Regions from separate parts of the Streptomyces sp. NPDC056231 genome, predicted to be linked through region 2. Evidence: riboswitches for the same ligand, from Rfam matches in the RefSeq annotation. Region 2 holds a riboswitch; each other region holds the start of a gene.
What was found. A riboswitch is a leader RNA that binds a small molecule or an ion and turns the genes downstream of it on or off. The one in region 2 is predicted to bind cyclic di-AMP.
Positions count from the first base shown of each region.

Region 1: it holds a riboswitch for cyclic di-AMP, as region 2 does, so the genes downstream of both, ACNPQM_RS18275 (transglycosylase SLT domain-containing protein) here and ACNPQM_RS06020 (M23 family metallopeptidase) in region 2, are expected to answer to the same signal.
Region 3: it holds a riboswitch for cyclic di-AMP, as region 2 does, so the genes downstream of both, ACNPQM_RS24300 (M23 family metallopeptidase) here and ACNPQM_RS06020 (M23 family metallopeptidase) in region 2, are expected to answer to the same signal.

Region 1 covers NZ_JBLVKW010000021.1:1,924-11,490, reverse strand. The annotation lists gene ACNPQM_RS18300 (MFS transporter) at 1-327, shown strand, start outside; gene ACNPQM_RS18295 (hypothetical protein) at 579-1,298, opposite strand; gene ACNPQM_RS18290 (dihydrodipicolinate reductase) at 1,468-2,547, shown strand; gene ACNPQM_RS18285 (carboxymuconolactone decarboxylase family protein) at 2,544-3,023, shown strand; gene ACNPQM_RS18280 (GMC oxidoreductase) at 3,027-4,673, opposite strand; gene ACNPQM_RS18275 (transglycosylase SLT domain-containing protein) at 5,046-5,813, opposite strand; cyclic di-AMP (ydaO/yuaA leader) riboswitch at 5,818-6,003, opposite strand; gene ACNPQM_RS18270 (DUF5996 family protein) at 6,575-7,528, shown strand; gene ACNPQM_RS18265 (FUSC family protein) at 7,727-8,953, opposite strand; gene ACNPQM_RS18260 (glycosyltransferase) at 9,149-9,567, shown strand, end outside.
Region 2 covers NZ_JBLVKW010000004.1:179,602-189,168, reverse strand. The annotation lists gene ACNPQM_RS06035 (DNA gyrase/topoisomerase IV subunit A) at 1-1,864, opposite strand, end outside; gene ACNPQM_RS06030 (M16 family metallopeptidase) at 2,078-3,454, shown strand; gene ACNPQM_RS06025 (M16 family metallopeptidase) at 3,481-4,863, shown strand; cyclic di-AMP (ydaO/yuaA leader) riboswitch at 5,072-5,239, shown strand; gene ACNPQM_RS06020 (M23 family metallopeptidase) at 5,252-6,040, shown strand; gene ACNPQM_RS06015 (GntR family transcriptional regulator) at 6,254-6,973, shown strand; gene ACNPQM_RS06010 (HPr family phosphocarrier protein) at 7,167-7,448, opposite strand; gene ACNPQM_RS06005 (GNAT family N-acetyltransferase) at 7,614-9,567, shown strand, end outside.
Region 3 covers NZ_JBLVKW010000034.1:5,415-14,981, forward strand. The annotation lists gene ACNPQM_RS24295 (alpha-galactosidase) at 1-2,101, shown strand, start outside; cyclic di-AMP (ydaO/yuaA leader) riboswitch at 2,384-2,541, shown strand; gene ACNPQM_RS24300 (M23 family metallopeptidase) at 2,545-3,462, shown strand; gene ACNPQM_RS24305 (SGNH/GDSL hydrolase family protein) at 3,629-4,474, shown strand; gene ACNPQM_RS24310 (STM4011 family radical SAM protein) at 4,523-5,440, opposite strand; gene ACNPQM_RS24315 (STM4012 family radical SAM protein) at 5,449-6,804, opposite strand; gene ACNPQM_RS24320 (STM4013/SEN3800 family hydrolase) at 6,801-7,616, opposite strand; gene ACNPQM_RS24325 (STM4014 family protein) at 7,687-8,841, opposite strand; gene ACNPQM_RS24330 (STM4015 family protein) at 8,822-9,567, opposite strand, start outside.

The DNA of each region.
Region 1 (9,567 bases), on a different contig from region 2:
ACAGCCACGTTCTCCACCTGGATCCCGCTGGCCCTGGCCGGTTGGGCCGTGTTCGGGGCCGGGCTGTCCGGCTGCATCCCCCAGCTCTTCAGCGCCGCCGGCCACGCCGACCCGAGCACCGCCGGAACGAACGTCTCACGTGTCGCCGGTCTGGGCTATCTCGGCATGCTGGCCGGTCCCGCCGTCATCGGACCGCTGACACACTTCCTCCCGCTCAACCTGACCTTCCTGCTGCCCCTTGGATTCTGCGTCGTGGCCGCGTGCGCAGCCGGCCTGCTCCGCTCACCGCACAGCGCTCCCAGCCGTCTGCAGGCCGAGGCGGCATGACCGGCACGGACCGCACGAGCTCCCTGTCCACCCGCGTCGTCCTCGCCGCACCGCTCACGAACACGGTCATTCCCCGGCCGTGACCCACGTGGTGGCCGGTGCACCGGATCGGACGTGGCAAGAGCGCCGACGGAAATAGCGGGAGCAACCAGGGAGGGCATGACCGGCATTATTCAGCGCCGGGGACGTGACGTGCGTCAGATGCGCGAGCTCGGCGGGCCTGCCCTCCGCGACGAGCCGTCCACCCCGGCTCATCCTCGGGTTGCCCCTGCAAGCCACGTGCGCCAGACATGGCGTGTGCTGGGGACCTCGGGGTGGTCGAGGAGCCAGAGAACGTATCCGGCGTGGCACCGCGCCCATGGACGGTCCGACCGGGCCGCGGTGTCGAGTCTGCCGCGCAGATCCTCGCAGTCCACGGCCCGGGCAACGCGCACGTACTCACGGTCCTTGCAGCGATGGGCCCGCTGGACGACGACCTCGACCAGGTCGATGAGTTTCGTCCTGACCGTCTCGTCATGCCCGACGACAGCCACATCCCGTATGAGGCTCTGTTTGGTGCCCCAGGCCTTGGCGTGGCGCGTCCACTCCTGCGGGTATCGGGCCTCCCACTCCAGGAAGAGCAGCGCGTACGGAAGCCCCGGCCAGGTCCTGATGTCCGCACCGACCGGGAGGTTCCACAAGCCCTCGGGGATCGAATGGCTGCAGACGTCGTGGTACCTCTCGTACGCCTGCCGGAAAGCCGGTTCCCGGTACTGCTCCTCCGTCCCCAGCGGAAGCGTCAGCCACCACAACTCGTTGAATCGGTCGAGCGCGTCCTGGGCGTTCTTCCTGGCAACGGCCAGAGTCGCAACCGCCGTGGCCCGTTCCTCGGGGTCGTCCGAGATCAATCCGAACGCCCAGCCCAGCCGCTCGTCCCAGGCGCGTGCGTCGTCGCCGCCTGCGCTCGCTCCAGCATCCCGTTCCTCGGTCACACCGCGATCATGCCCCAGGCGCCGGCCCGGAGGTGTGCCCCATTCGGTGACGACGTAGCCGGCGCGGCCCGAGCGGCGTCGTGGTGGCCGCCGACTCCCCTGCCCCGCCCGGCGAATTCGTCGCGTCGCGGCACTAGGAAGTGATAGGCCCTGTCGCTACCCTCCGCGCATGATTTCCACGGTTGTCTGGGGCACGGGAAACGTCGGCCGCGCCGCGATCCGCGCAGTCGAGGCCCATCCGGCGCTCGAACTCACCGCCGTACTCGTCCACAACCCCGTCAAGGTGGGACGCGACGCGGGCGAACTCGGTGGGCTCGGTCGTCCGCTGGGGGTCATGGCGGGCGCCGACGTCGATGGCGTGCTGGCCACCGGTCCCCGGGCCGTCGTGTACGCCGCGTCCGGCGACATCCGCCCCGACGAGGCCCTCGCCGACATCAGCAGGGCGATCCGGGCCGGGGCCGTGGTCGTCACCCCCGCACTGTACGCACTGTACGACCAGTTGGGCGCCCCGCCGGAGCTGCGGGATCCGGTGCTGGCCGCCATCGCGGAGGGTGGCGGCTCACTGTTCGTCTCCGGTGTCGACCCCGGCTGGGGCAACGACGTCCTCCCGTTGCTGATCAGCGGACTCGGCACCTCCGTGGACGTGATCCGCTGTCAGGAGATCTTCGACTACTCCACCTACGACCAGGAGGAATCGGTCCGGTACCTGGTCGGCATGGGCCAGCCGATGGAGTACGAGCCGCTGATGCTCGCACCGACCGTCCCGACCATGGTGTGGGGTGGACAGATACGGCTGATGGCCAGGGCCCTGGGAGCCGAACTCGACGACATCCGCGAGACGTTGGACCGGCACCCGCTCGACGCCACGGTGAGCACCAGGACGATGGGCACGTTCGAAGCCGGCACCCAGGGCGCCGTGCGGTTCGAAGTGCAGGGCATCGTCGGGGGCGAACCCCGCATCGTCATCGAGCACATCACGCGCATCCACCCCTCCTGCGCACCGGACTGGCCGAAGCCGCCCGACGGGGACGGCGCACATCGAGTCATCATCGAGGGCCGCCCGCGCATCGAGGTCACGGTCGAGGCCACCGACGAGGGCGAGAACAGGTCCGCGGGCGGGAACGCCACCGCGGTCGGCCGGCTCGTGAGCGCCATCGACTGGCTCGTGGACGCGCAACCAGGACTGTACGACGCGCTCGACGTCCCGCTGCGCCCAGCAGTCGGCAGGCTCGGAAGGAGACATCCATGAACATCGACATCCCCGAGGGCAAGGACGCGATCGAGTACGTGTGGGGTGAGATGGTGCCCGGGATCGGGATCGCCGCATCGAACTTCTCGATGTCGGTGTACGCCCACACGACCCTGGGACTGCGCGAGTTCGAAGCCGCACGGTTGCGGATCGCCCAGATCAACGGGTGTGCCTTCTGCCTCGACTGGCGAACCGAACGGGACGGCGTGAAGGTCGAGGAGGAATTCGCCGACGCGGTGACCCAGTGGCGTACCACCGACGTGTTCGACGACCGGACCCGGTTGGCCGCCGAATACGCCGAGCGGTACGCCCTGGATCACCACAACCTCGACGCCGCGTTCTGGTCCCGGATGACCGCGCACTACAGCCAGCTCGAGATCGTGGAGCTGAGCATGAGCATCGGATCATGGCTGGCGTTCGGCCGGCTCAACCATGTGCTGGGCCTCGACACCAGGTGCGCGCTGCCCGGCCGTTGACCGTCACAGGTCGGTGGCGATGATCTTCTCGATGTTCCGTTCGGCGAGCGCGGTGATGGTGACGAACGGATTGACGCTGGTGTTGCCGGGGATCAGCGAGCCGTCGATGACGTACAGGCCGGAGTAGCCGTGCAGGCGGCCGTAGTTGTCGGTGGCCCGGTTCAGCACCGCGCCGCCGAGCGGGTGGTACGTGAGGTGGTCGCCCCAGATCTTGTAGGTGCCGAAGAGATCGGTCCGGTAGATCGTCCCCTCCTTCTGGTTGATCCGGTCGAAGATCGTCTTGGCGGCGTCGATGGACGGCTGCTTCCAGGCGGTCTGCCAGTTCAGGTCGACGGTGCCCGTCGCGGCGTTCCAGGAGAACTCGGCCCGGTTCGGGTTCTTGGTGATGGACAGGTAGAACGACGCGTACGTCTCGATCCCGGTGGGCAGCGGCGCGACTTCGGCGAACGCGCCACCGGCGGCCCAGTTGTCGATGCCGCCCGTGGGAATGGACGCCTGGAGGCTGCCGGTCGGGTCCCACATGTGGTTGGCCCGGCCGCACATGACATTGCCGTTGTCGCCCCACCCTTTACCGATCTCGTTGTTCAGGCCGGCGAGAGCGCCGGTGGCCTTCAGCTTCACCAGCAGCTTGCTGGTGCCCACGCTGCCGGCCGCGAAGAACACCCGGTCGGCGGTCACCGTCTTGGTGACCGTGGTGACACCGCCGGTGTCGATCTGGTCGATGACGACCGTGTAACCGCCACCGGCCGCCGGGGCGACCGAAGTGACCTTGTGGAGCGGCGAGATGACGACCCTGCCGGTGGCTCTGATCCGGTCGATGTACGTTTTCTGCAGCGACTTCTTGCCGTAGTTGTTGCCGTAGAGGATCTCGCCGGCCAGCGCCGACCTGGGGACGGCTCCGGCCTCTTCCTGCTTCATGTAGTCCCAGTCGTACACGGTGGGCACGAAGACGAACGGGAAGCCGGCGCGCTGGGCCTGCTCACGGCCGACCCTGGCGTACCGGTAACACGCGGCGGTGTCGAACCAGGCCGGGTCGATGGTGCCGACCCCGAGCCCGGCATTGGCGCGCGGGTAGTAGATGTCGTACATCTCGTCGGCATCCACCGACGGGAGGACGGCTCCGAAGTTCTCGCGCTTGGGAGTGACCGCCATCCCACCGTTGACCAGCGAGCCGCCACCGACGCCGCGGCCCTGGTAGACGGTGATCCCGCTGAACTCCTCGGCGTCGAGGATCCCCGTGTTGCGAGTGATGTTCTTGTCGATGGGGAAGCCGAGGAAGTTGCTGAGGGGCTGCTTGGTCCTGGTGCGGAGCCAGTACGACCGGCTGTCCGGGGATGTCGTGTTGGCGAAGATCTTGCCGTCCGGGCCGGGGGTGTCCCAGGCCATGCCCATTTCGATCATGTGCACGTCGACGCCTGCCTGGGCGAGACGCAGTGCGGCGACGGAGCCGCCGTATCCGGTGCCGATCACCAGGGCCGGGACATGGGCCCCGGAGTCGATCGGGGCAGTTGCAGAGCCGACCCCGGCCTGGGCCGCGGTGGTGGTGTGACCCGCGAGGGCCACGGCTCCTAAAATAGAACCAGTTCCTGTGATGAACCTTCGACGCGAAACGCCCCTGGGGCCTGCATTATGCATGGTAGAGTCACTCATGTGACACGCCTCACTCTCCAGAGAGTGAAACTGGTTCTACTGCTGTTCGCGCGTTAAGTCACTACATACCCATGGGTAACATGCGCCCGACCGAGGCACTCCGGATGCACAACGCCGCGCGTCAGGCGGGCCGGCCCCGGCGACCTTCCCCGATCGGCCGGGTGCCCTCACCCCCTGGGGTGAGCCCCATGTCGGCAGCTGTGACACTTTCGCCCACGCAGGGTTCGTCGAGGTCAGCAGGCCCACACTCGGGCGGGCCGCCATGCGGATCGACCTCTGAATCGCCCTCCGTACGCGACACCGACGGGAACGGGTGGCGAAGTCCCATCGGACCTTCGCCACCCGTCATGCCCGAATCGACCCGACCGGGCGTCAGTAGGCCCCGAACACGTTGTCGATCGAGCCGTACTTGGCGGCGGCGTAGTTGCACGCGGCCGTGATGTTGGCGACCGGGTCGTAGGGGTCCATCGACGTACCGGGCACGTGGTAGGCCCGGAACGTGGGGTCGATGACCTGCAGGAGACCCTTGGACGGCGTGCCCTTGGCGGCGTTCGAGTCCCAGTTGTTGATGGCCCGGGGATTGCCCGCGGACTCGCGCATGATGTTGCGGTGGATGCCGTCGTAGCTGCCGGGGATGCCGTGCTGGGCCATGACGGCCAGCGACTCCTTGATCCAGCCATCGAGGTCGTTCGTGTACGTCGCGGGCTTCGCGGTGACGGCAGCGGCCGTGCTCGCGGCCGTCGTGGACGCGACTGCCGCGGGCGCGCTGGCGCCGATGGTGAGCTTCTGGCCCGCGTGAATGACGCTGGGGTCGGCTCCGATGACCGCTCGATTGTCCTTGTACAGCTGCTGCCAACCGCCGCTCACGGAATGGCTCAGGGCGATCTTGTAAAGGGAATCACCGGCTATCACGGAATAGACGGTGGGCGTGGCTGCCCGCACGGCAGTCGGCTTGGCGGGGGCGGCAGCGGCCGCCACCGTCTTGGCGACGGCTGCAGGGACAGGCTGCGCCGGCGCTGCCGAGGCAACGGTCGCCCCGATCATCGGAAGCGTGAGAGCGGCTCCGCCCGTGCTCACGGCGATGAATCCGCGAGTCAGCGAACTGAACTTACGACGACGGTGGTTAACCTGTGCGGGCATGACGTATTCCTCTCCGTCGCCTACGAGGTGAGCTGTCGGGTTGAGGCTGGAGTTGCCTCGCCGTATGGGAATACGACTTCACCCCTAGCCGTTCCGGATACCGGATCGGCGGCTTACGCGGGTCCCCCGCTCCTGCCGTACGTGAGTGGTCGGGTTACCGGACGGCGGCAGGATTCGGCGTTCCATCCGGATTGACGGTGACCGTAGGCGAGAAACTCCGACCTGAACAAGCCCACATTTCTCGATCACAATTCATTTACAAGATCGAGTCGCGGAAATTTCCGCAATCCACCCCGGTCCGTGAAGCCAACTTTCTTGGCGCAGAAGGGAACCGGGCGGTGCGCCGCTTCGCCTGCGGGCCCGGAAGGTGACTCTCACCACTCGGCCCGAAAAGGGCGATTTGCCCGGCACGAAAGCCTTCGGACCAACGCGGGTTGCACGTTCACCAGCACGGCAAGCAACTTCCCTTTATCGCCAAAATTGGGACATTCAGGAGATTTTGACGCCAGGGGCAGACATTCGGGCTCCGGCTCGTCGGGAAGGGCACCCGGGGGAGACGACCGGGAGCAGTCGCGCGTCATCCGCCTGCGCCGACTGCGGCGCGCGAGTGGCCGCCCACCGGCCAGGTCGTGCATGTTCACGCGAACGACACCATGGCGGCCGCACAAGGTGCCGTAGATCTTCGGGGTGGCCATGATGGTGCGGAAGAACGCCCTGCCCACCCGCCGGGACCGCCCGGCAGCACGAGAGAAGTGATGGCGATGGAGCTGTTCCCACCCATGCCGCTCGCCGAGTGGCATGACACCAAAGAGACGCTCCACCGCTTCGCGCAGATCGTCGGAAAGATCCGTCTCGCGGCCAGTGTCCAGCGCAACCACTGGTGGAACGTTCCGTTTCACCTCACTGGCCGGGGTATCACCACCCGCCCCATGGGGCAGATCGACGGCAACCCGATTTTCACGGTGGACTTCGACTTCGTCGGCCATCAACTCGTCATCACAAGACTGGACGGCGTGAGGGTCTCGTTCCCGCTTTCGGGCCAGTCTGTGGCTTCCTTCCACAAGAAGATCATGGCCGCCCTGGACGCGCTGGGTATCGAGGTGGATATCAGATTTCCCAAGCCATTCGATCTGTCCGACGCCGACCGGCCGTTCGCCGAGGACACGGAGCACGCGGCATACAATCCCGAACAGGCAAACCGGTATTGGCAGGTACTCAGCCAAGTGGCGCTGGTACTGGAGGAATTCTCCGCACGGTTTTCGGGGAAAGTCAGCCCCGTGCACCATTTCTGGCACACCTTCGATATCGCTCACACCCGCTTTTCGGAGCGTCAGATCGACCAGCCCGAGCAGATCGACCCGGTGACGCGGGAGGCCTACTCCCGGGAAGTGATCAGCTTCGGTTTCTGGTTCGGTGACGACAAGTTCGCCGCGCCCGCGTTCTACTCGTACACCGCTCCCGAACCGGCGCGGCTGGCGGAGGAACCGCTCACCCCGGTGTCGGCGCAATGGGTGGATCGTGGCGGCAGCCACCTGGCGGTGCTGCCGTACGACGCGGTCCGCACCGAGAGCGATCCCCGTGCGGCCGTACTCGCCTTCTACGAAAGCGCCTATCAGGCCGGAGCGGGGCGCGCCGGCTGGGACATCGACCGTCTCGCCTGTCCCGGCGGGATCACCGATCCGTGCCTGAGGACCCGTACGCCTGCCGGTGGATGAGGAGCACGGCTCCAGTGCTGCTGCCGCTCCCAGTCCGCGGGGATCTTGCCCTGGGAACCCGGGGTCGGCTGGGCGACCGGGTGCGAGATGGGCCGGAGCAGCTCCAATCCCTCGTCATATTCCTCGGCCTCGTTGTTCCGGAGCCAGTTCTCCCCCGGCTCGAAGCCGGCCGGGAAGGGATGTCCCATCGCCTCGCCCTCACCCTCCCGGGACTGTCGGCTGCGGAGCCCGGTGGCTGCCGAGCCGCCGCCGCAGTGCGGCGAGCCGGGGATGACGTTCGTGCAGTTCAGCGGAGTGGCGGTCGAGTTCCTCGCCAAGGCGTTCGGCGCGTTTGTCGATGTCCAGCTCATCCAGAATGCGGTCGACCTCGGCGAGCAGCGCACCGTGCAGTTGCCACTGTCGGGGGTGCTCCTGAACGTCCTCCAGCAGGAGGTCGGCCACCACGTCCCGAGTGGCGCGGCTGGCGGCCAGTGCGGCGGCAAGTCGCGACTCCGCGTCCTCGGCATTGGCGGACACCGGGGTGGTGATCAGCGTGGAGAAGCTCTCGACCGCGTCGGCCATCTGCGCGAAGAGTTCCCGGAGCGCTTCGGCCACGTCCTGCGGGAACATGGTTTCCCCGGTCCGGGTTTTGGCCAGGTCCGTCAGCGTGCGAGCCAGCACACGGAGTACAACGGCACAGATCTCCAGTGTGTCGAGTCCGGTACGCAGGACGATGCGGTACAGAAGGCCCTGCCGGATCCGGGGGTTGAGCAAGAGGCTCTCCTCGGCCTGCCGGAGCGAGGCGTCGACGGCCACGATGTCGTGGTCCAGTCTGCGGGCGTCGTGCAGTCTCGCCGCCGCCTGCGCGACCGACATGTGGCCGCCGACCTCCTCGCCGATGGCCCGGAACATCCCTCCCATCTCGCGCGCCAGTTCGTCGATGGACACGCCCGCGTTCTGCACCCATACGGGCGGTGCGAGCAGGTTGAACAACAGGCCGACGCCCGCACCGATCAGGGTCTCCAGAACGCGGTCCCAGGCGGTGGCTGCGACCTGGGAGACACCGAGGACGAGCATCGCGCTGATGGCGACTTCCGGCACGAACTCGTCCACTCGCACCATCCGTCCGATGATCAGCGAGCTGAAGATCGTCAGACCCAGGCTCCACCAGTTCAGACCCACCAGTGCGCTGAAGCCGATGGCGATGAGCACCCCGACGACGACGGAGTTGACGCGCCGGATGCCCGTGGTGAGCGTCGCGTACAGGGTGACCTGAACGACAAGGAGCGCGGTCAGTGGAGCCGTCAGCGGTACCGGCTGAGGAAGGGTCCACACCGCGACGACATAGGAGATGACCGCGGCCGCCGTCGAGCGCAGGGTCTGCGCCGCGACAGGCTCGGTGGTCTGCCGTACGAGCTTGATCACGGGTGCGGAGAGTTCGGGCATTTCACTCTCCTTCCCTCGTACGTCTGCTCGCAGCACCACGAATCCACCGGACGGGTTGCGCGTGGGCCCCGTCGTCGGGTCCGTACCGCCGCCTGGGGTCGGTGGGTGGGCAGCAGGACGGGACGATGGCGGAGGCCCGAAAGTCGGCGCAATGCGGTCCTGTGGGTGCGAGACGCCGATCCCTACGCTCGTGCCATGCGTGTACTTGTCGCCTCTACCAGCGGATCGGGCCACTTCAGCCCGCTTGTCCCGTTCATCGACGCCTGCGCGGTGCGTGGGGACGATGTCCTCGTCGTCGCACCGCCGAAGCTCGAACCGTTACTGGCAGCCCGGAAACAGCCCTACCACATCGGCGGGGAGCCGCCGCAGGCCGAGCTCGTGCCGCTGATGATGCGGGTGTTGGGGCTGCCCGCGGACGAGGGCGTGTCCCTGATGACCAGGGAGGTGTTCGGCAGACTCTGCATCACCGCCATGCTGCCGACGCTGGAGGAGCTCTGCCGGGAGTGGCGGCCGGATCTCGTCCTGCACGAGACGTACGAGCTCGCATCGGTGGTGGCAGCCGAGCGGCACGGTGTCCCACATGCCCAGGTCGCCGTTTCTGTCGCACAGTTCAC
Region 2 (9,567 bases):
CCGGGGAGGACTCGTCGAGCGTGGTGAGGCAGATGACCTCCTCACCGGTCTCCAGCGTGAGGAACTCCGAGACCTGTGCCCCGCCCGAAAGATTGGGGGCGGCATGGGTGTCGGGCAGCTGGGGCAGGTCGATCACCGAGAGCCGCAGCAGCCGCCCTGTCGACGTCACCACGCCGACATCGCCACGTGCCGTCGCCGGCACGGCCGACACGATCACGTCGTGCTTGGCGCGCTTGGCGTCCTCGGTGACGACGATCGGGTCGCCGGTGGCCGTACGGGCCAGCAGACCGGTCGAGGACAGCAGCACCCGGCAGGGGTCGTCCGCGACCTCCAGCGGCACCGAGGCGACCTGCGAACCGGCCGACTCCAGCAGCACCGTACGCCGGTCGGTGCCGAACTTCTTCGCGACCGCGGCCAGTTCGGTGGAGACCAGTTTGCGCAGCGCGGCGTCCGATTCGAGGATCGTCGTCAGCTCGTCGATCTCGGTGCTGAGCCGGTCCCGCTCGCTCTCCAGCTCGATCCGGTCGAACCGGGTCAGCCGGCGCAGCGGGGTGTCCAGGATGTACTGCGTCTGGATCTCGCTCAGCGAGAAGTGCTCGATGAGCCGCTCCTTCGCCTGCGCGGAATTGTCGCTGGACCGGATGAGCCGGATGACCTCGTCGATGTCGATCAGCGCGACGAGCAGGCCCTCGACCAGGTGCAGCCGGTCCCGGCGCTTGGTCCGGCGGAACTCGCTGCGGCGGCGCACCACGTCGAAGCGGTGGTCGAGGTAGACCTCGAGGAGCTCCTTGAGACCCAGCGTGAGCGGCTGTCCGTCGACCAGCGCCACATTGTTGATGCCGAAGGACTCCTCCATCGGCGTCAGCTTGTAGAGCTGTTCCAGCACGGCCTCGGGCACGAAGCCGTTCTTGACCTCGATGACCAGGCGCAGGCCGTGCTCGCGGTCGGTGAGGTCCTTGACATCGGCGATGCCCTGGAGCTTCTTCACCGAGACCAGGTCCTTGATCTTGGCGATCACCTTCTCCGGGCCGACGGAGAAGGGCAGTTCGGTGACGACCAGGCCCTTGCGGCGGGCCGTCACATTCTCCACGGTGACCGTCGCACGGATCTTGAACGTGCCGCGCCCGGCTGCGTACGCGTCCTTGATCCCGCCGAGGCCTACGATCCGGCCACCGGTCGGCAGGTCGGGTCCGGGGACGAACCGCATCAGGGTTTCCAGGTCCGCGCCCGGATGCCTGATCAGGTGGCGGGCGGCGGCGATGACCTCGCCCAGGTTGTGGGGCGGCATGTTGGTCGCCATGCCGACCGCGATCCCGGATGATCCGTTGACCAGGAGGTTCGGATAGGCGGCGGGGAGGGCGACCGGTTCCTGTTCCTGTCCGTCGTAATTCGACTGGAAATCGACGGTGTCCTCGTCGATCGACTCCGTCATCAGCGACGTGGCGTCGGCCATCCGGCACTCGGTGTACCGCATGGCGGCCGGCGGGTCGTCGTTGCCGAGCGAGCCGAAGTTGCCGTGCCCGTCGACGAGGGGGAGCCGCATCGAGAACGGCTGCGCCATCCGGACCAGCGCGTCGTAGATCGACGCGTCGCCGTGCGGATGCAGCTTGCCCATGACCTCGCCGACGACGCGGGCACACTTCACATAGCCGCGGTCGGGGCGCAGCCCCATCTCGTTCATCTGGTACACGATGCGGCGGTGCACCGGCTTCATGCCGTCGCGGGCGTCCGGCAGGGCCCGTGAGTAGATCACCGAGTACGCGTACTCGAGGAAGGAGCCCTGCATTTCGTCGACGACGTCGATGTCGAGGATCTTCTCCTCGAAGTCGTCCGGCGGCGGGGTCTTCGTACTGCGGCGGGCCATCGCTGCTGCGACTCCTTCACAGATCTGTTCGGGCAACCTCTGGTTCTGACGCGGACCATTGTGGACCGCCGCACTGACAACGCCGACCTCGACCCGTCCCAAGCGCACTTTCACACGAACTTCCCCGGCACGGGAACTTCGCCAGGTGCCGGTGCGCTTGCTTACAGTGGCAGGTCTCGCAGGAAATCCAGTATCGCGATCGAAGGGACGTACATGCCCATGGGTCACACGGCCACAGCCCAGGCCGGCTCCGGCGGCTTGACAGCGACCGAGCACCGTCTGGCCAACGGCCTGCGCGTGGTGCTCTCCGAGGACCATCTGACCCCGGTCGCCGCGGTGTGCCTCTGGTACGACGTCGGGTCGCGCCACGAGGTCAAGGGGCGCACAGGTCTGGCTCACCTCTTCGAGCACCTGATGTTCCAGGGCTCCGGGCAGGTCAAGGGGAACGGACACTTCGAGCTGGTGCAGGGCGCCGGGGGCTCCCTCAACGGGACGACCAGCTTCGAACGCACCAACTACTTCGAGACGATGCCCACGCATCAGCTGGAACTGGCCCTGTGGCTCGAAGCCGACCGGATGGGCTCGCTGCTCGCCGCGCTCGACGACGAGTCCATGGAGAACCAGCGGGACGTCGTCAAGAACGAGCGCCGCCAGCGGTACGACAATGTTCCGTACGGCACGGCGTTCGAGAGGCTGACCGCCCTCGCCTACCCCGAGGGCCACCCGTACCACCACACCCCGATCGGCTCGATGGCCGACCTGGACGCGGCGACGCTCGAAGACGCGCGGACCTTCTTCCGTACGTACTACGCGCCCAACAACGCGGTGCTGTCGGTCGTCGGCGACATTGACCCCGAGCAGACGCTCGCCTGGATCGAGAAGTACTTCGGCTCCATCCCGTCCCACGACGGCAAGCAGCCGCCGCGCGACGGCACGCTCCCCGAGATCATCGGCGAGCAGCTGCGTGAAGAGGTCCACGAGGAGGTCCCGGCGCGGGCGCTGATGGCCGCCTACCGGCTGCCGCACGACGGCACCAGGGAGTGCGACGCCGCGGATCTCGCGCTGACCGTGCTCGGCGGAGGCGAGTCCTCCCGGCTGCACAACCGCCTGGTCCGCCGCGACCGCACGGCCGTTGCGGCAGGCTTCGGGCTGCTGCGGCTGGCCGGCGCGCCCTCGCTCGGCTGGCTGGACGTGAAGACCTCCGGCGGTGTCGAGGTGGCGCAGATCGAGGCCGCGGTCGACGAGGAGCTGGCCCGATTCGCCGCCGAGGGCCCCACGCCCGAGGAAATGGAGCGCGCTCAGGCACAGTTGGAGCGCGAGTGGCTGGACCGGCTCGGTACGGTCGCGGGCCGCGCCGATGAACTCTGCCGGTTCGCCGTGCTGTTCGGCGACCCGCAGCTCGCCCTCACCGCCGTCCAGCGGGTCCTCGACGTCACTGCGGACGAGGTCCAGGCGGCGGCCAGGGCCCAGCTGCGCCCCGACAACCGGGCGGTGCTCGTCTACGAGCCGGTCGAGCCGGCCGAATCCGCCGACGCGGAAGCCGACGAGACGGACACCGACACCGACGCGCACGAAGGGGCGGACAAGTGACCGACGCTGCCGCGACTGGAGTATCGATGGAGTACCACCCGCAGCCGACCCCCGGCACGGCCAGGCCCTGGGCCTTTCCCGCACCCGAGCGCGGCGCCTTGCCCAATGGGCTGACGGTGCTGCGCTGCCACCGTCCCGGCCAGCAGGTCGTCGCGGTCGAGATCTTCCTCGACGCCCCGCTGGAAGCCGAGCCCGAGGGGCTCGACGGCGTGGCCACGATCATGGCGCGGGCCCTTTCCGAGGGCACCGACAAGCACTCCGCCGAGGAGTTCGCCGCTGAGCTGGAGCGTTGCGGCGCCACCCTCGACGCACACGCCGACCATCCCGGCATGCGGGTCTCCCTGGAGGTTCCGGCATCCCGGCTGGCCAAGGCGCTCGGGCTGGTCGCCGAGGCGCTGCGGGCGCCGGCGTTCGCCGACAGCGAGATCGAGCGACTGGTGAACAACCGGCTCGACGAGATTCCGCACGAGCAGGCCAATCCGGCCCGTCGTGCCGCCAAGCAGCTCTCCAAGGAGCTCTTCCCGGCCACGTCGCGGATGTCACGCCCGCGCCAGGGCACCGAGGAAACGGTGGAGCGGATCGACTCCGCGGCCGTGCGCGCCTTCTACGAGGCCCATGTCAGGCCGTCCACCGCGACCGTCGTCGTCGTCGGCGACCTCACCGGTATCGACCTGGACGCCCTGCTCGCCGACACCATCGGCGACTGGACCGGGAACACTGTGGAGCCCCGTCCGGTCCCGCCGATCACCGCCGACGACACCGGCCGCGTGGTGATCGTCGACCGTCCGGGCGCCGTGCAGACGCAGCTGCTGATCGGCCGGATCGGCGCCGACCGGCACGACAGCGTGTGGCCGGCCCAGGTCCTCGGCACCTACTGCCTGGGCGGCACACTCACCTCCCGGCTGGACCGGGTGCTGCGCGAGGAGAAGGGCTACACCTACGGCGTGCGGGCCTTCGGTCAGGTCCTGCGCTCGACGGCCCCGGACTCCGCCTCCGGGGCGACCGGCGCGGCGATGCTGGCGATCAGCGGCTCGGTGGACACGGAGTCCACCGGACCGGCGCTCGACGACCTGTGGAAGGTCCTGCGGACCCTGGTGGCCGAGGGACTGACCGACGCCGAGCGCGAGACTGCTGTGCAGAACCTCGTGGGTGTCGCCCCGCTGAAGTTCGAGACGGCTGCCTCCGTCGCCGGCACGCTCGCCGACCAGGTCGAGCAGCACCTCCCGGACGACTACCAGGCGCAGTTGTACGCCCGCCTGGCCGAGACCGGCACGGTCGAGGCGACCGCGGCCGTGGTCAACGCCTTCCCCGTGGACCGGCTGGTCACGATTCTCGTCGGCGACGCTGCGCAGATCGAGGAGCCGGTCAGGGCGCTGGGCATCGGAGAGGTTTCCGTCGTCACCGGCTGATGCACCAAAGCCCCACAAAGAGGGGCGAAGAGAGACCCTGGCGAGTCACTTCCTGCCAGGGTCTTCCTTTTTGCCCGATTTGAGGCGAAAGCTTCTTGCTTGCCCTGTGGGATGCGCTACAAAGCGCCCTGTCCGTTTGGTGAATGAAAGTGCCCCCGCCTAGCGTCGGCTCCGCTGTCCGTCACTCGTATGCCGCATCCGTGGCGCCGGGCAGTGATCGCCGAGTCCCCGTCAGGCGCGAGCCCGGGGAGCCGGGGACCCATGCAGTCCTTGGGGTGAATCGGATGCCGTGACCTCCTGTGAGGCCGGGGATCCGTAGGAGACCTTCCTGCTCCGAACCCGTCAGCTAACCCGGTAGGCGAGAAGGAAGGAAAGGACCAGCTACTCCATGGCGTTCACCCGCCCCACCGGGAAGCACCGTGCCCCGAGCCGCCTGAAGCGCAGGAGCGCACGCGTCGCCGGAGTCGCGACGCTGGCGACCACCGGCGTCATCGGCGGACTGGCCTCTCCGGCCCTCGCCGCGGATGCCGAGGCCCCCTCCGGCAATGAAACCGGTCTGACCCAGATCGTCGCCATCGAGGACGCCCTCGCCGACCAGGTGGCCACCCAGGCCGAGGTGCAGAAGCGCCAGGCCGACGTCGCCACGAAGGCTGCCGAGGCTGCCAAGGCCGAGGCGGCGGCGAAGGCCAAGGCCGAGGCCGAGGCCCGCGCCAAGGCGGCCCGTGACGCGAAGGCCCGCGCCGCCCGTTCCGCCGAGCGCACCCGCCTGGGCTCCTATCAGCTCCCGGTCGCCGGTTCGTACGTCACCACCGGCTACAAGTCGAGCGGATCCCTCTGGTCCTCCGGTCGCCACTCGGGCATCGACTTCCACGCCGCTTCCGGCAGCTCCGTCGTCGCCGTCGGCGCCGGCACGGTCGTCGAGGCGGGCTGGGGCGGCGCATACGGCAACAACATCGTGCTGCGGATGACGGACGGCACGTACACCCAGTACGGCCACCTCTCCTCGATCGGCGTCTCCGTCGGCCAGACCGTCGGCGCGGGCCAGCAGATCGGCCTCTCCGGCTCGACCGGCAATTCCACCGGACCGCACCTCCACTTCGAGGCCCGCACCACGCCTTCGTACGGCTCCGACATGGACCCCGTGGCGTACCTGCGCGCCCATGGCGTGAACGTCTGACCGACGTCCCGTCCCCACACCCCGAAGGCCCCGGCTTCCGCCGGGGCCTTCGGGGTGTCCGCCCCTGCCGAACCGCCCGGCGGAACCGTCCCCGGGCCAGAAGGTATTCATGGTTTTCGGACCGGCTTCGGAAATGCGGTCGCCTTGCAATAGAGTCGCAGAACATGCGTCGATCGGCCGCGTTTCGCGGGGGATTAAGGCGGAGGTTCGGACATGCGCATTCCGGCGCAATCGGTATGCACGGCAATCCGTGACGAGATCGTCTCCGGTGTCTTCGAACGCGGTGGCAGACTCACCGAGGAGCTGCTCGCGCGTCGTTACGGGGTCTCCCGTGTCCCCGTGCGGGAAGCGCTGCGCACCCTGGAGTCCGAGGGCTTCGTGGTCACCCGCCGGCATGCCGGTGCCTGTGTCGCCGAGCCCACCGAACAGGAGGCCGCCGACCTTCTGGAGGTACGGATGCTGCTGGAGCCGCTGGGTGCGGCCCGTGCCGCGCAACGCCGCACCGAGGCACACCTCAAGGTGCTGCGCGGCCTGGTCAGGCTGGGTCAGGACAGAGCGCGGCGAGGTGCGGGGGAGGATCTGCACTCCCTGGGCAGCTGGTTCCACGAGACGCTCGCCCAGGCGTCCGGCAGCCCCGGGCTCATCGCGCTGCTCACCCAGCTACGCCACAAGATCGCCTGGATGTACGCGGTCGAGCAGCCGGCCCGCCCGGTCGACCACTGGGGTGAGCACGGAGCCATCGTGGACGCCGTGGCGCGCGGCGACGCGGATCGGGCCAGGGCGCTGGCCGCCCAGCACGCCGCGCGGGCCGCCGCCGCGCACCGGCTGCGCCGCGCGGGCGGTGCTCCGGGCCGCGATGCCGGCGCCCCCCGTTCCGGCGGCCGGGTGAGGACTTCGCAACATGCCGTAAACACCGCGAGCGGCCGGTATTAACACCTGCGCCGTATACAAGGTGAAGTAAGTGTGCGGGGCTTTCTTTTGGCTGCCCGAAATTCGCCCCGGAGGCATTGTCGGTATCAGAAAACGAAGGAGCCGCGATCCCGGTTGGGGGTATCGCGGCTCCGTCACGGAAATGGACCCGACAGGAACCGGCCGGAAAGGCTTCCCCCTGATCGGAATCCTGGAATCAGACGGTCTCCGGGAGCTCCTCGAGCCCCTCGGTGACCAGCTTCGCCAGCCGGTCGAGCGCGGCCTCGGCGTCGTCCGCCTCGGAGGCGAGCACGATCTCCTCGCCGCCGTGCGCGCCGAGACCGAGCACCGCGAGGATGGAGGCGGCGTTCACCGGGGGGCCGTCGGGCTTGGCGATCGTGACGGGGATGCCGGACGCCGTGGCCGCACGAACGAAGATGGAAGCGGGGCGGGCGTGCAGGCCCTCGGTCCAACCGACATTGACGCGACGCTCAGCCATGGTTCTGCCCTTCACGGATCAATGATTGTCCAGACCAGCCTCTCACGCAGTGCCCTGTTGCCCGCCGACCCGCGACCCGGCCCGTGCTGCACGGCTGATCGGAGCTCTCGGACTGCCCTGGCCCCGTGCCCTGGGCGACTGCTGACCGCGCCGTAGGCTTTGCCCATGCAGCCCACGCCGGAGCAGAGTCCGCACCACGTGTACCCCGACCACTGGGAAGCGGATGTGGTGCTCCGCGACGGCGGTACGGCCCGCATCAGGCCCATCACCACGGACGATGCCGAGCGCCTGGTCAGCTTCTACGAGCAGGTCTCCGAGGAGTCGAAGTACTACCGGTTCTTCGCTCCTTACCCCCGTCTGTCCGCCAAGGACGTCCACCGCTTCACCCATCACGACTACGTCGACCGGGTGGGGCTCGCCGCCACGGTCGGCGGTGATTTCATCGCCACTGTCCGCTACGACCGGATCGACGCGAACGGCCGGCCGGCCTCCGCCCCCGCCGACGAGGCCGAGGTCGCCTTTCTCGTCCAGGACGCGCACCAGGGCCGCGGCGTGGCATCGGCGCTCCTCGAACACATCGCCGCAGTGGCGCGTGAGCGCGGCATCCGCCGCTTTGCCGCCGAGGTGCTGCCCGCCAACACCAAGATGATCAAGGTGTTCCGTGATGCCGGGTACACCCAGCAGCGCAGCTTCGAGGACGGCGCCGTCCATCTCACCCTCGACCTCGAACCGACCGCCGAGTCCCTCGCCGTCCAGCGCGCCCGTGAGCAGCGGGCGGAGGCGCGGTCGGTGCAGCGGCTGCTCGCACCGGGGTCCGTCGCCGTCATCGGCACCGGGCGTAACCCCGGCGGGGTCGGCCGGACGGTTCTGCGCAACCTCCTCGGCGCGGGCTTCACCGGCCGTGCGTATGCCGTGAACAGTTCGTTCGCCGCAGACCAGGGAACGATCGACGGCGTCCCCGCGCACCGCTCCATCGGCGAGATCGGTGAACCAGTGGACCTCGCGGTCGTCGCCGTGCCCGCGGACCGGGTCCCGGAGGCCGTCGCCGACTGCGGCGAACACGGCGTTCAGGGCCTCGTGGTCCTCTCCGCCGGATATGCCGAATGGGGCGCCGAAGGCAGGGAAAGGCAGCGCGAACTGGTCCGCCAGGCCCGCTCGTACGGCATGCGCATCATCGGCCCGAACGCCTTCGGGATCATCAACAATGCGGACGCCGTACGGCTGAACGCCTCCCTCGCCCCCGAGCCGCCCGCCCAGGGGCGCATCGGACTGTTCACGCAGTCGGGGGCGATCGGCATCGCCCTGCTCTCCGGGCTCTACCGGCGCGGCGCGGGTCTGTCGACGTTCATCTCCGCGGGCAACCGCGCCGACATCTCGGGCAACGACTTCCTCCAGTACTGGTACGAGGACCCGGACACCGACGTCGCCCTGCTCTACCTCGAATCCCTCGGCAATCCGCGGAAGTTCACCCGCCTCGCGCGGCGCACCGCAGCGGTGAAGCCGGTCGTCGTGGTGAAGGGGGCCCGGCACAGCGGCAGCACCCCGCCCGGTCATGCGGTGCCGGTCAGCCGGATCCCGGACGCGACGGTCTCCGCGCTCATGCGGCAGGCGGGCGTGATCCGCGTCGACACGGTGACGGAGATGGTCGACGCGGGCCTGCTCCTCGCCGACCAGCCCCTCCCGGCGGGTCCCCGGGTCGCGATCCTCGGCAACTCCGAGTCCCTGGGCCTGCTCACGTACGACGCCTGCCTGGCCGAGGGGCTGCGCCCGCGCCCGCCCCGCGACCTCACCACCGCGGCCACCCCTCAGGACTTCCGGGATGCGCTGGCGGAGGCACTCGCCGACCGGAGCTGCGATGCGGTGGTGGTGACGGCGATCCCGTGGGTCGGCGAGAACGGCCAGGCGGAAACGGGTGACGGCGAGGTCCTGGCTGCCGCGCTGCGCGCAGCGGCGGCCACGGGACCGGCCAAGCCGGTGGCCGTGGTCCACGTGGAGATCGGCGGTCTGGCGGAGGCGCTCGCGGCCGCCAGCAGCACGGTCGCGGCGCCGCGGGTGGCCGCGACGGCTTCCCCGGGTGCTCCGGCCGCGGCGGACGGCAGGGGCATCCCGCGCGTCACGA
Region 3 (9,567 bases), on a different contig from region 2:
CGAGACAGGTGAGCAGGGTCGGACCTGGCTGCTGACCGGGGCGAGCGGCAGCTACGCGCTGCACCTCACCGGCCGGGACGAACTATTGCATCTGCACTGGGGGCCGCGGATCTCCCTCGCGGCCGCCGAGGCCCTCGCTGCCGCGCCCGAGCCGCCCTTCCGGGGCTTCGAGTCGCAGCTGGACGGCCGGGAGGAGTACCCGGTCGAGGGTGGCCCCCGCTTCGTCCGGCCCGCTCTCTCCGTACGCACCCCCGAGGTCCGTGGCACCGAATGGGCGTTCGCCGGGGCCGCCGTGGACGGCGACGAACTCCGTATCGCGTTCGTCGACCCGGTGCAGCAGCTTGCGCTCACGCTGCACTACCGGATGCGGGACGACTCCGATGTCATCGAGCGCTGGGCCACTGTCACCCACACCGGTCCTGACGGTCCGCCGCTGGAGCTGCTGCGCGCCGACGCGGCGGCCTGGGCGCTGCCCGCCCGCGACAGCTGGCGGCTGAGCCACCTGCACGGTCGCTGGGCGGCCGAGTCACAGCTCGTACGGTCGGAGCTGACGTACGGCGAGAAGGTCCTTTCCAGCAGGCGCGGCCACACCGGACACCAGTTCCTGCCCTGGGTGGCGCTCGACGCGGACGGCGCCGCCACCGAGGAGGGCGGCGAGGTGTACGGCTGCGCGCTCGGCTGGTCCGGCTCGTGGCGGATCGCGGTGCAGCAGCTCCCCGACGGGCTCGTGCAGATCACCGGAGGCGCCGGATACGACGACTCCGGGCTGCTGCTGCTCGCACCGGGGGAGACGTACACCACACCGGTGTTCGCCGGACTGTGGAGCGCCGAAGGGTTCGGCGGGGCGAGCCGGTCCTGGCACGCCTGGCAGCTGGCCCATGTCGTCCCGGACGCCGAGAGCCTGCGGCCGGTGCTCTACAACTCCTGGGAGGCGACCGGCTTCGATATCGCGGAGGACCAGCAGCGCGCCCTCGCCGTGCGCGCCGCGGCGATGGGCGTCGAGCTGTTCGTCGTGGACGACGCATGGTTCGGGCAGCGCACCAGCGACCGGGCCGGACTCGGTGACTGGACCCCCAACCCCGAGCGGTTCCCCGGCGGGCTGAAGCCGCTCGCCGACGAAGTGCACGGACTCGGCATGCAGTTCGGCATCTGGGTCGAGCCGGAGATGGTGAACGCCGACAGTGATCTGTATCGCGCGCACCCCGACTGGGTGCAGCACTTCGCTGGGAGGACCCGGACCGAATTCCGTCATCAGCTGGTGCTCAACGTGGCCCGGACCGATGTGCAGAACCATGTGTGGGAGCAGCTCGACAGGCTGCTCTCCAGCGCCCCGATCGACTATGTGAAATGGGACTTCAACCGCTGCTTCACCGATGCGGGCTGGCCGGGCGAGGGCTATCCGCAGAAGCTCTGGATCGCGCATGTGGACGCGCTCTACGCGCTGATCGACCGGCTGCGGGCCGCCCACCCCGGCGTCGCCTTCGAGTCCTGCTCGGGCGGCGGTGGCCGGATCGATCTGGGGATCCTCGCCCGTACCGACCAGGTGTGGACCTCCGACAACACCGACCCGCTCGACCGGCTCGCCATCCAGGAGGGCTTCGGGCAGATCCATCCGGCGCGGGTGATGGCCGCCTGGGTCACCGACAGTCCGAATGTCCAGCTCAACAGCAGGGTCAGTTCGCTGCGCTTCCGCTTCGTCAGCGCGATGGCCGGGGTGCTCGGGGTCGGCGGGGATCTCACCGAGTGGAGTGACGAGGAGCTGGCCGAGGCGCGGAGCTGGGTGGATCTCTACAAGGAAATCCGTCCCGCGGTGCAGCACGGCGCGCTGCACCGGTTGCGTGCCCCACGCGGTGGGCTCAGTGCCGTGCAGTACGTGCACGGCGACGAGGCCGTGGTGCTGATGTGGCTGGAGGCACAGCGGTACGGGGAGCGGCCGCCGGCCCTGCGGCTGCGCGGGCTCGACCCCGCGGCGACCTACACCGACCTGGGCACCGGGGCGGTCCACCACGGTGCTGTGCTGCTGCATCAGGGTCTGCACACCGGGCTGAGGGGGGACCTGGACGCGAAGGTGCTGAGGCTCCGACGTGGTGAACGCCCGTGACGTGTCCGTATTGCGTCTTTTAGCGGAACATAGCCTATTTCTACGGGAGATGATGGCCTCCTCGTGAGCGGGATCATATTCGTGACGGTGTGTGGTGGTGCCAGGGATGGGTATTCCTGACGACGCGCGGAAAGCCAAGATCCGTAATCCACAGAGGGTGACCGGGATTCCGCGCCGATTTCCCGGTGCGGAATCCATTGAGTAATGAGTGGCTTGTTTCCGCTGTCCTCGCTCGCCTACGGTCACCCTCAATCCGGACGGACCGCCAAATCCTGCCGCCGCCCGGAATTCGCACCCACTCACGTGTGGCAGGAGCGGGGGAACCAGGTAAGCCGCCGCCCGGAGAAATCCGGCCGGCTCGGGGTGAAGTCGCGAACTGCGACCGGGCATCTCCAGCCCGAACCCGACAGCTCACCTCGCAGGCGCCGGAGAGGAACTTCTTCATGCCCGCATCGGGTAAGCATCGCCGTACCAAGTCCAGCACGATCGCTCGTGGCGTCGCCGCTATCGGTGCCGGTGGGGCTGTTATCGCCCTTCCGCTGTTCGGCGCCACCGGTGCCCACGCCGCGGAGCAGGCCGCGCCCACCGCGCAGTCGGCAGCCGCACACGCCGCCGAGGCCGCGCCGGTCGTGAAGAAGCAGGCCGAGACCCGGACGTACTCCGTCGTCGGTGGTGACAACCTGTCGAAGATCGCCGCCGAGCAGCAGGTCGAGGGCGGCTGGCAGAAGCTGTACCAGGACAACCGCACGGTCGTCGGCGAGAACCCGAGCCTGATTTTCCCGGGTATGAAGCTCACGCTCGGCGGCAAGCCGGCCGGCTCCGCCGCGACGACGGACACCACGCAGTCCGCCCCGGCTCCGTCGACCTCCTCGGCCGACAAGTCCGCGTCGCAGTCCAAGGCTTCGGACTCCGTCAAGACCACCACGGTCTCCACCTCGGCCGGCCAGAGCAACAGCTCCGGCTACGTCCACCCCGTCCCGGGCAACCACACCACCGCCTACCGTGCCTCCGGCTCCAACTGGTCCAGCGGCAGCCACACGGGTATCGACTTCCCGGTTCCCACCGGCACCAGCGTGAAGGCGATCACCTCCGGCACCGTCGTCACCGCCGGCTGGGGTGGCGCGTACGGCAACCAGGTCGTCATCAAGCACGCCGACGGCCACTACTCGCAGTACGGCCACATGTCCTCGCTCTCCGTCTCGGCGGGCCAGACCGTGACCGCAGGCCAGCAGGTCGGCCTCTCCGGTGCCACCGGCAACGCCACCGGCCCGCACCTGCACTTCGAGATCCGCACCGGCCCGGCGTACGGGTCGGACATCGACCCGATCGCCTTCCTGGCCTCGCACGGGATCTACGTCTGATCCACGGCTGATCCGGTCGGCTCGGTGAAGGGGCGGTGCGCATCGGCGCGCCGTCCCTTTACTTATTCCCCGTTTACCAAAACCTGACCAGGTGGTCTATCTCACCACCCGTCAACCCTTTATTACGGTCGCGTAGGTCACATTCGGCGGTGCAGGATATGCGCTTGTGGCAGACGATTCGAGAAACAATCAACGTGGCGTCATCAACCGGCATGGCGCCATCGGGTCGTACGCAGCGATTGGCGACAGCTTCACCGAGGGAGTCGGAGACCCCGGCCCGGACGGAACCTTCGTCGGCTGGGCGGACCGTTTCGCGGTACTTCTCGCGGACCAGCTCCCGGACCCCGAAGCGGCTACGAGCCCCGAGGGCTCCGCGCATGGAATCTTCCGGTACGCCAATCTCGCCGTACGCGGACGCCTCCTCGACCAGATCGTCGAGGAGCAGGTACCGCGCGCCAAGGAGCTCGCGCCCGATCTGGTGAGCTTCTGTGCGGGCGGCAACGACATCATCCGGCCCGGCACCGACCCCGACGACGTGGCCGAGCGCTTCGAGCGCGCGGTCGCCGAGCTCACCGACTCGGTCGGCACCGTCCTGGTGACGACCGGCTTCGACACCCGCGGCGTTCCCGTCCTGCGTCATCTGCGCGGCAAGATCGCCACGTACACCGCCCATGTGCGCTCCATCGCCGATCGCTACGACTGCCCGGTCCTCGACCTCTGGTCGCTGAAGTCCGTGCAGGACCGGCGGGCCTGGGACGACGACCGGCTCCACCTGTCGCCCGAGGGGCACACCCGGGTCGCGCTGCGCGCCGCCCAGGTCCTCGGCCTCGATGTGCCGGCCGACCCCGACCAGGAATGGCCCCCGCAGGCACAGCGCGGCACGCTGGAGGTCCGGCGCGACGACATCCACTGGGCGCGTGAGTACCTGGTTCCGTGGATAGGGCGGCGCCTGCGCGGCGAGTCCTCCGGCGACCACGTCGAGGCGAAGCGGCCGGACCTCCTGCCGCTTTAGGGCGTCATCTGCCGGACGGGCCCGTTCCCCTTCTGCCTCTCGGGGGCTTCAGGCCGGTCCGGCGACGGGGGACACCGGCAGGAACCGGCGCCCCGAGGGCGCCGGTATGTCCGGGCGTCGGGCCGGTATGCGCTCCAGGACGCCACCCGCGAAGACGTCGTACAACGGCAGCGTCTCCAGATGCACATAGCCGATGTGGCAGTCGCAGACGCTGAGCGGGCAGGCCCGCGGACCGAGCGCGCGCCGGTAGCTGCCGTCGTACAGGTTGCCGAGCTCGGCCGGGACGAAGTGGCAGCGGCGCACCGTGCCGTCGCCGTCCACCGAGATGACGGACTCGCCGGTCCGGCACGGCATGCCTGCCGAGCGGTGCGGGTGACGGCTGTACGGGAACAGGGGGTCGAGGGTCGTCCAGCGGTCCGCCTCCTCGTCCGTGTAGCTCTGCCCCTCAGCGGCATTGACCCAGAGATAGACCTCGTCGGGCAGGTCGGTACGGAGCCGCCGCGCCTCGTCGACATGCTCCTCGAGACCGACGACACCGACGCTGTACCGGACACCGAGAGCGGACAGCTCCCGGCACCTGGCGAGGAAACGGTCGTACGGTGTCTGCCCCGGGTGGTACGTGCACCACAGTGCGATCTTGTCGCGGTCGGCTCCGCCGGCCTCGGCCAGCCACCGTGTACGACCGCTGAGATTGGTCTGGATCGCGACCCGGCCGATGTGCGGCAGCTGCGCCAGTTCCACCAACGCGCGGCGGTACCAGGAACGGACCAGCCCTTCGCCCCACGGTGTGAACAGCACCGAGATCCTGTCCCCGGTCTGCGCCGCCGCCCACGCGGTGAACCGCTCCAGCGCGGCGCGGTCGGCACGGAGCTGCTCCGGGCTGTCGCGCCGCTTGGCGAACGGACAGTACGGGCAGTCGTAGTCGCACGACGCCAGGGGACCCCGATAGAGGATCGTCAGATCCATGGGAGTGCTCACTTCGGTTCGTACGCGGCCATCGCGGCCCGTACAGCGGGGGAGAACAGTTCGGGACCCAGCGCGTCGGAATGGGCGAGCCCCTCGGGCGAGAGCCGTAGCAGCCCGGACGCCACGGCGGACCCGTCCAGCCAGCCCCGCGCCTCGAACCGGTCCAGCTCACCTGGGAAGTCGTCACCGGGAGCGGTGCCGAACCGCTCGCGGTATTCGGCCAGTTGCAGCCCCTCGGCCTGAAGAAGGGACTGCAGAAGGTGGCGCCTGCGCGCCTCGTCGCCATCGACATACCGCCCCACTTCCGCGCGGGAGAAGTCCTCGGTGGCGGTGTAGCTGTCGATGATCGCCCGCACTTCGCGCATCTCCACCGCGTAGTCGAAGGAGTAGTGCAGCCGGCTGGTGTACGAGCGTGCGCCGCAGCCCAGCCCGATCATGCCGTCCGTCTGGCACGCATAATCGGCGGGGCCCTGCTGCGGGGCGTCGGCGCGGCGGAACATCCGCATCGACACCTGCTCGTAGCCGTGGGCGAGGAGATGTTCCCGGCCCGCCCGGTACAGCCGGAGCCGCTCATTGTCCCAGGCCTCGTCCGCTGCTGCTTCGTCGCCGAGCCGGCCCAGGCCGGTCAGCGGGCGCACGTACAGCGGATAGAGATACAGCTCCTCCGGCAGCCAGGCGAGGGCCGCGTCCAGCGAGGAACGCCAGCTGATCTCGGTCTGTCCGTCGATGCCGTAGATCAGGTCGATGTTGAGGACCGGGATGCGTGCGTCCCGGATCCGGCCGAGCGCCGCCTCCACATCGGCGCGGCGCTGGGGACGGACCGCCGCGCGTGCCTCGGCGTCGACGAAGCTCTGTACGCCGATGCTGATCCGGGTCGTCCCGCGGTCGGCGAGGACGGCCAGCCGGTCGGTCGTTGCGGTCGACGGCGAGGTCTCGACCGACAGCGGCACGGACCGCAGGTCGGCGCCCATCCGCTTCTCCGCGATGTCGCAGAGCCGCTCCAACTCGGCGGCCGTCAGGAAGGTGGGGGTGCCCCCGCCGAACGCCGTTGCTGCGAACCGCACCGGCTCGTCGTCACCCAGTGCTTCACGCACGGCGGTGGCCTGCCGGTCCAGTGCGTCGAGATAGCGCGTCGTCAGCTCGTCGGGGGCGCCGATCCGGGTGAAGAGGTTGCAGAAACCGCAGCGGACCTCGCAGAACGGTATGTGGAGATAGAGCGAGAGCGCGTCCTTGCGTTCTCCCGCCCACAGCTCGCGCAGCGCGGGACGGCCGACGGGATGGCCGGTGAGCGGGCGGTACGCCGTCTTGTGCGGATAGGCGTAGACGTAGCTCTGGTACGGGCGGACGGTGTGCGGACTGGTCATCGTGCGGTGGCCCCCGGTTCCAGGAAGAAGTGCGCGTACGGAACGGTCCAGACGGACTCGTGGCCGAGCCGGTGACCGGTGTAGCCGTCGTCCCCGTACGCCGTGCCGTGGTCGGAGCAGACGATGGCGAAGCAGCGCCGACGGCTGCTTGCGGCGGCAAGGAGCCGACCGATGTGTGCGTCGACGTACTCCAGGGCGGAGGCGTGCGTGGCGCGGGAGTCACCCGACTCGCGGGTGGCGCCGGGCTGGTGGAACCAGTTGGGCTGGTGCAGCGCCGACACGTTGACGAAGAGGAACAGCCGTTGTTCGGCGGGAAGCCCCGCGACGACCTGCTCGGCCCGTGCCACCTGGGCCTCGAAGGAGGTGGGTGACGCGACGCCGAACTCGGGTTCCCAATGGCTCTCCTGGAACATGGCCGGCAGCACGGAACCGAGCGGGCCCTGCCGGTTGAAGAAGCCGACGCCTCCGATGCACACCGTGCGATAACCCGCCCCGGCCAGAGCGGACACCAGGTCCGGGGTGTCGAAGACGAAGGTCCGGGAAGCGGTGGTCTCACTGCCCGCGAAGCGTGCCGCGAACAGCCGGGGGTGCGGGCCGGGGGCGGCGGGCGTCGGCAGGAATCCCGCGAAGATCGCCTGGTGCGAGGCATAGGTGAAGCTGCCCGGGGCATGCCGCTTCTCCCAGATGCCGCCCGGGAGATGGCGGGCCAGATGCGGGATGCGTCCGGCGGCGGCGAGCTCCGCCGCCACGTCGTAGCGCAGGGTGTCGAGGGTGATGAGGAGCAGATCGTGACTGCCCACGATCTCGCTCATGTCCGGATTCCCGGCGTGTTCCGAGGGAGCGGCGTCCGCGTCGCGGATGTCGGCGGCGGACTGTCCGGCGTCAGGGGGTGGCGCTTGCACGGTGGTTCCTTGCTCTGTTCAGTACGGCGACGACCTGCGTCGCGTAGGTGTCCAGGCCCTCGAAGCCGCTGCCGGGCATCCCGGTCAGGCGTGGCAGCAGGTCGCCGAAGGCGTTGACCTCGCCGACGGCGAACCGCCGCCAGCCGGTCGCGGGCAGCAGATCGACGGCCACACACAGCGTGTCCGGGAAGCAGGCAGCGGCGCGCTCGCACACGGCCAGGGCCTCGGACCAGCTGCCGCCTGCCGCCTCGATGGCCGCGCGGACCTCGTCGAGGCTTCCGCGCTCGCCGCCGAGGTGAAGATTGGTCATGGGGGAGTGGCTGGTCCTTACGACGGCATGGGTGGCGCGGCCCGCCACCACCAGGACCCGCAGGTCGGCCGAGCGCCCACGCTGCGATGCCTTGGGCAGCCAGCGCTCGATGTGCAGCCCGTCCGGTGCGAGCGCGTCGACGATCGCCGCCACCTCGCGCTCCGTCGTACAGCGGCGCACCCGCAGCGAGTTGAAGAGCCGTCCGGACGTGTCGCGTTCCACCGACGTGGTCGCCCGCACCCGGCCGGGACCTGCCGTTTCCACGGCCAGCACCCCCGAGGCGGACGAGCCGTGCGCGAGCTTCACGAAGGCCCGTGGCATCCGGTGCTGAGCCAGCCGCTCGCGCACATCCGCCCAGTCGCGCACCACGGGCGCCGCAGCGCCGGAGGTCGGCGAAGCCGGTACAGGGACCCCGGCGCCGTCCAGCACGGCATGGCACAGCCGCTTGTCGAACAGCACGGCGACATCGCCCGGGGCGTCGAGCAGGGCCGCTCCGGCCGCGTCGGCCGCCCGTGCGACCGTCCGCACCGCTCCGGTGAACCGGGTGTACCAGAGGGCGGTGCCCTCGACCCTCGTCGGATCGTCCACCGACCGCAGCAACCGTTCTACCTCGGCGTCCTCACCGGGCGAGTCCATCCGTACGGTCTCGCCCGGCCGGAAAACGGCCTCGCCGCCCAGGACGTCCAGCCAGGGCACCACACGCGCGGCCGGCAGCCCGGCGGCGCGTACGGCGTCCCGGAAGAGTGTGACCCGGCGGTTGCCGGGAACTCCCACGACGGCGAAGCGCACCGCCGGGCCGCCCGCCCTACTCGCTGACTGCGACATAGCGCTCGTCGTCTTCATCCGGATCCCAGTACTCCACCTCGTCCGCTTCACCGTTCACCCGGTCGGCACCGAGCAGTCCCCTGAGACGGTCCAACCACGGGTCACTCATGTAGTGGTGATGCAGATCCAGCGAGGTCAGGTGGGTGAGCGGCTGGCCCGCGAGAAGCGCCTCGGCTCCGAGGTCGCCGAGCGTGCCCATCGCCAGGGAGAGCGATTCCAGCTGGGCGACAACCGGGGCGGACGCCACCGCGGCCGCGATCTCGTCCTGGATCTCACTGTTCTGCAGACCCAGATGGCGCAGGTTCGGGAACGCGGCGCCGGAGAGCAGAGGCGCAAGGTCCTCGACCGTCGCGTCCCCGCCGTACTCGGCGACGCCGAGCCAGAGTTCGAGGTGCTCCAGCACGGGCAGTTCCGACGCCCCGACCGCCCGCACGACGGCCGATGGAAGGCCGCCGGACTCGAACCGCAGCGAGGTGAGCGCCTCGTGCCGCACCGGCTGCAGATCAAGGGTCTGCCGGTCGGCCATCGGCTCACCGCAGCCGCGCACCGTCAGCTCCTGCAGCTGTCCGAACGCCTCGAGCACCGGGGTGATGTCGGCCATCTCCAGCCACGAGAGCTCGCACTCCTCGCTGACGACATCGGCGAGGAAGAGCGCCCGCAGGGATGGGAACCGGTCCGCGTGGCCCGCCAGCAGGTCGACGACGGGGGCGAACGGCTCGTACTCCT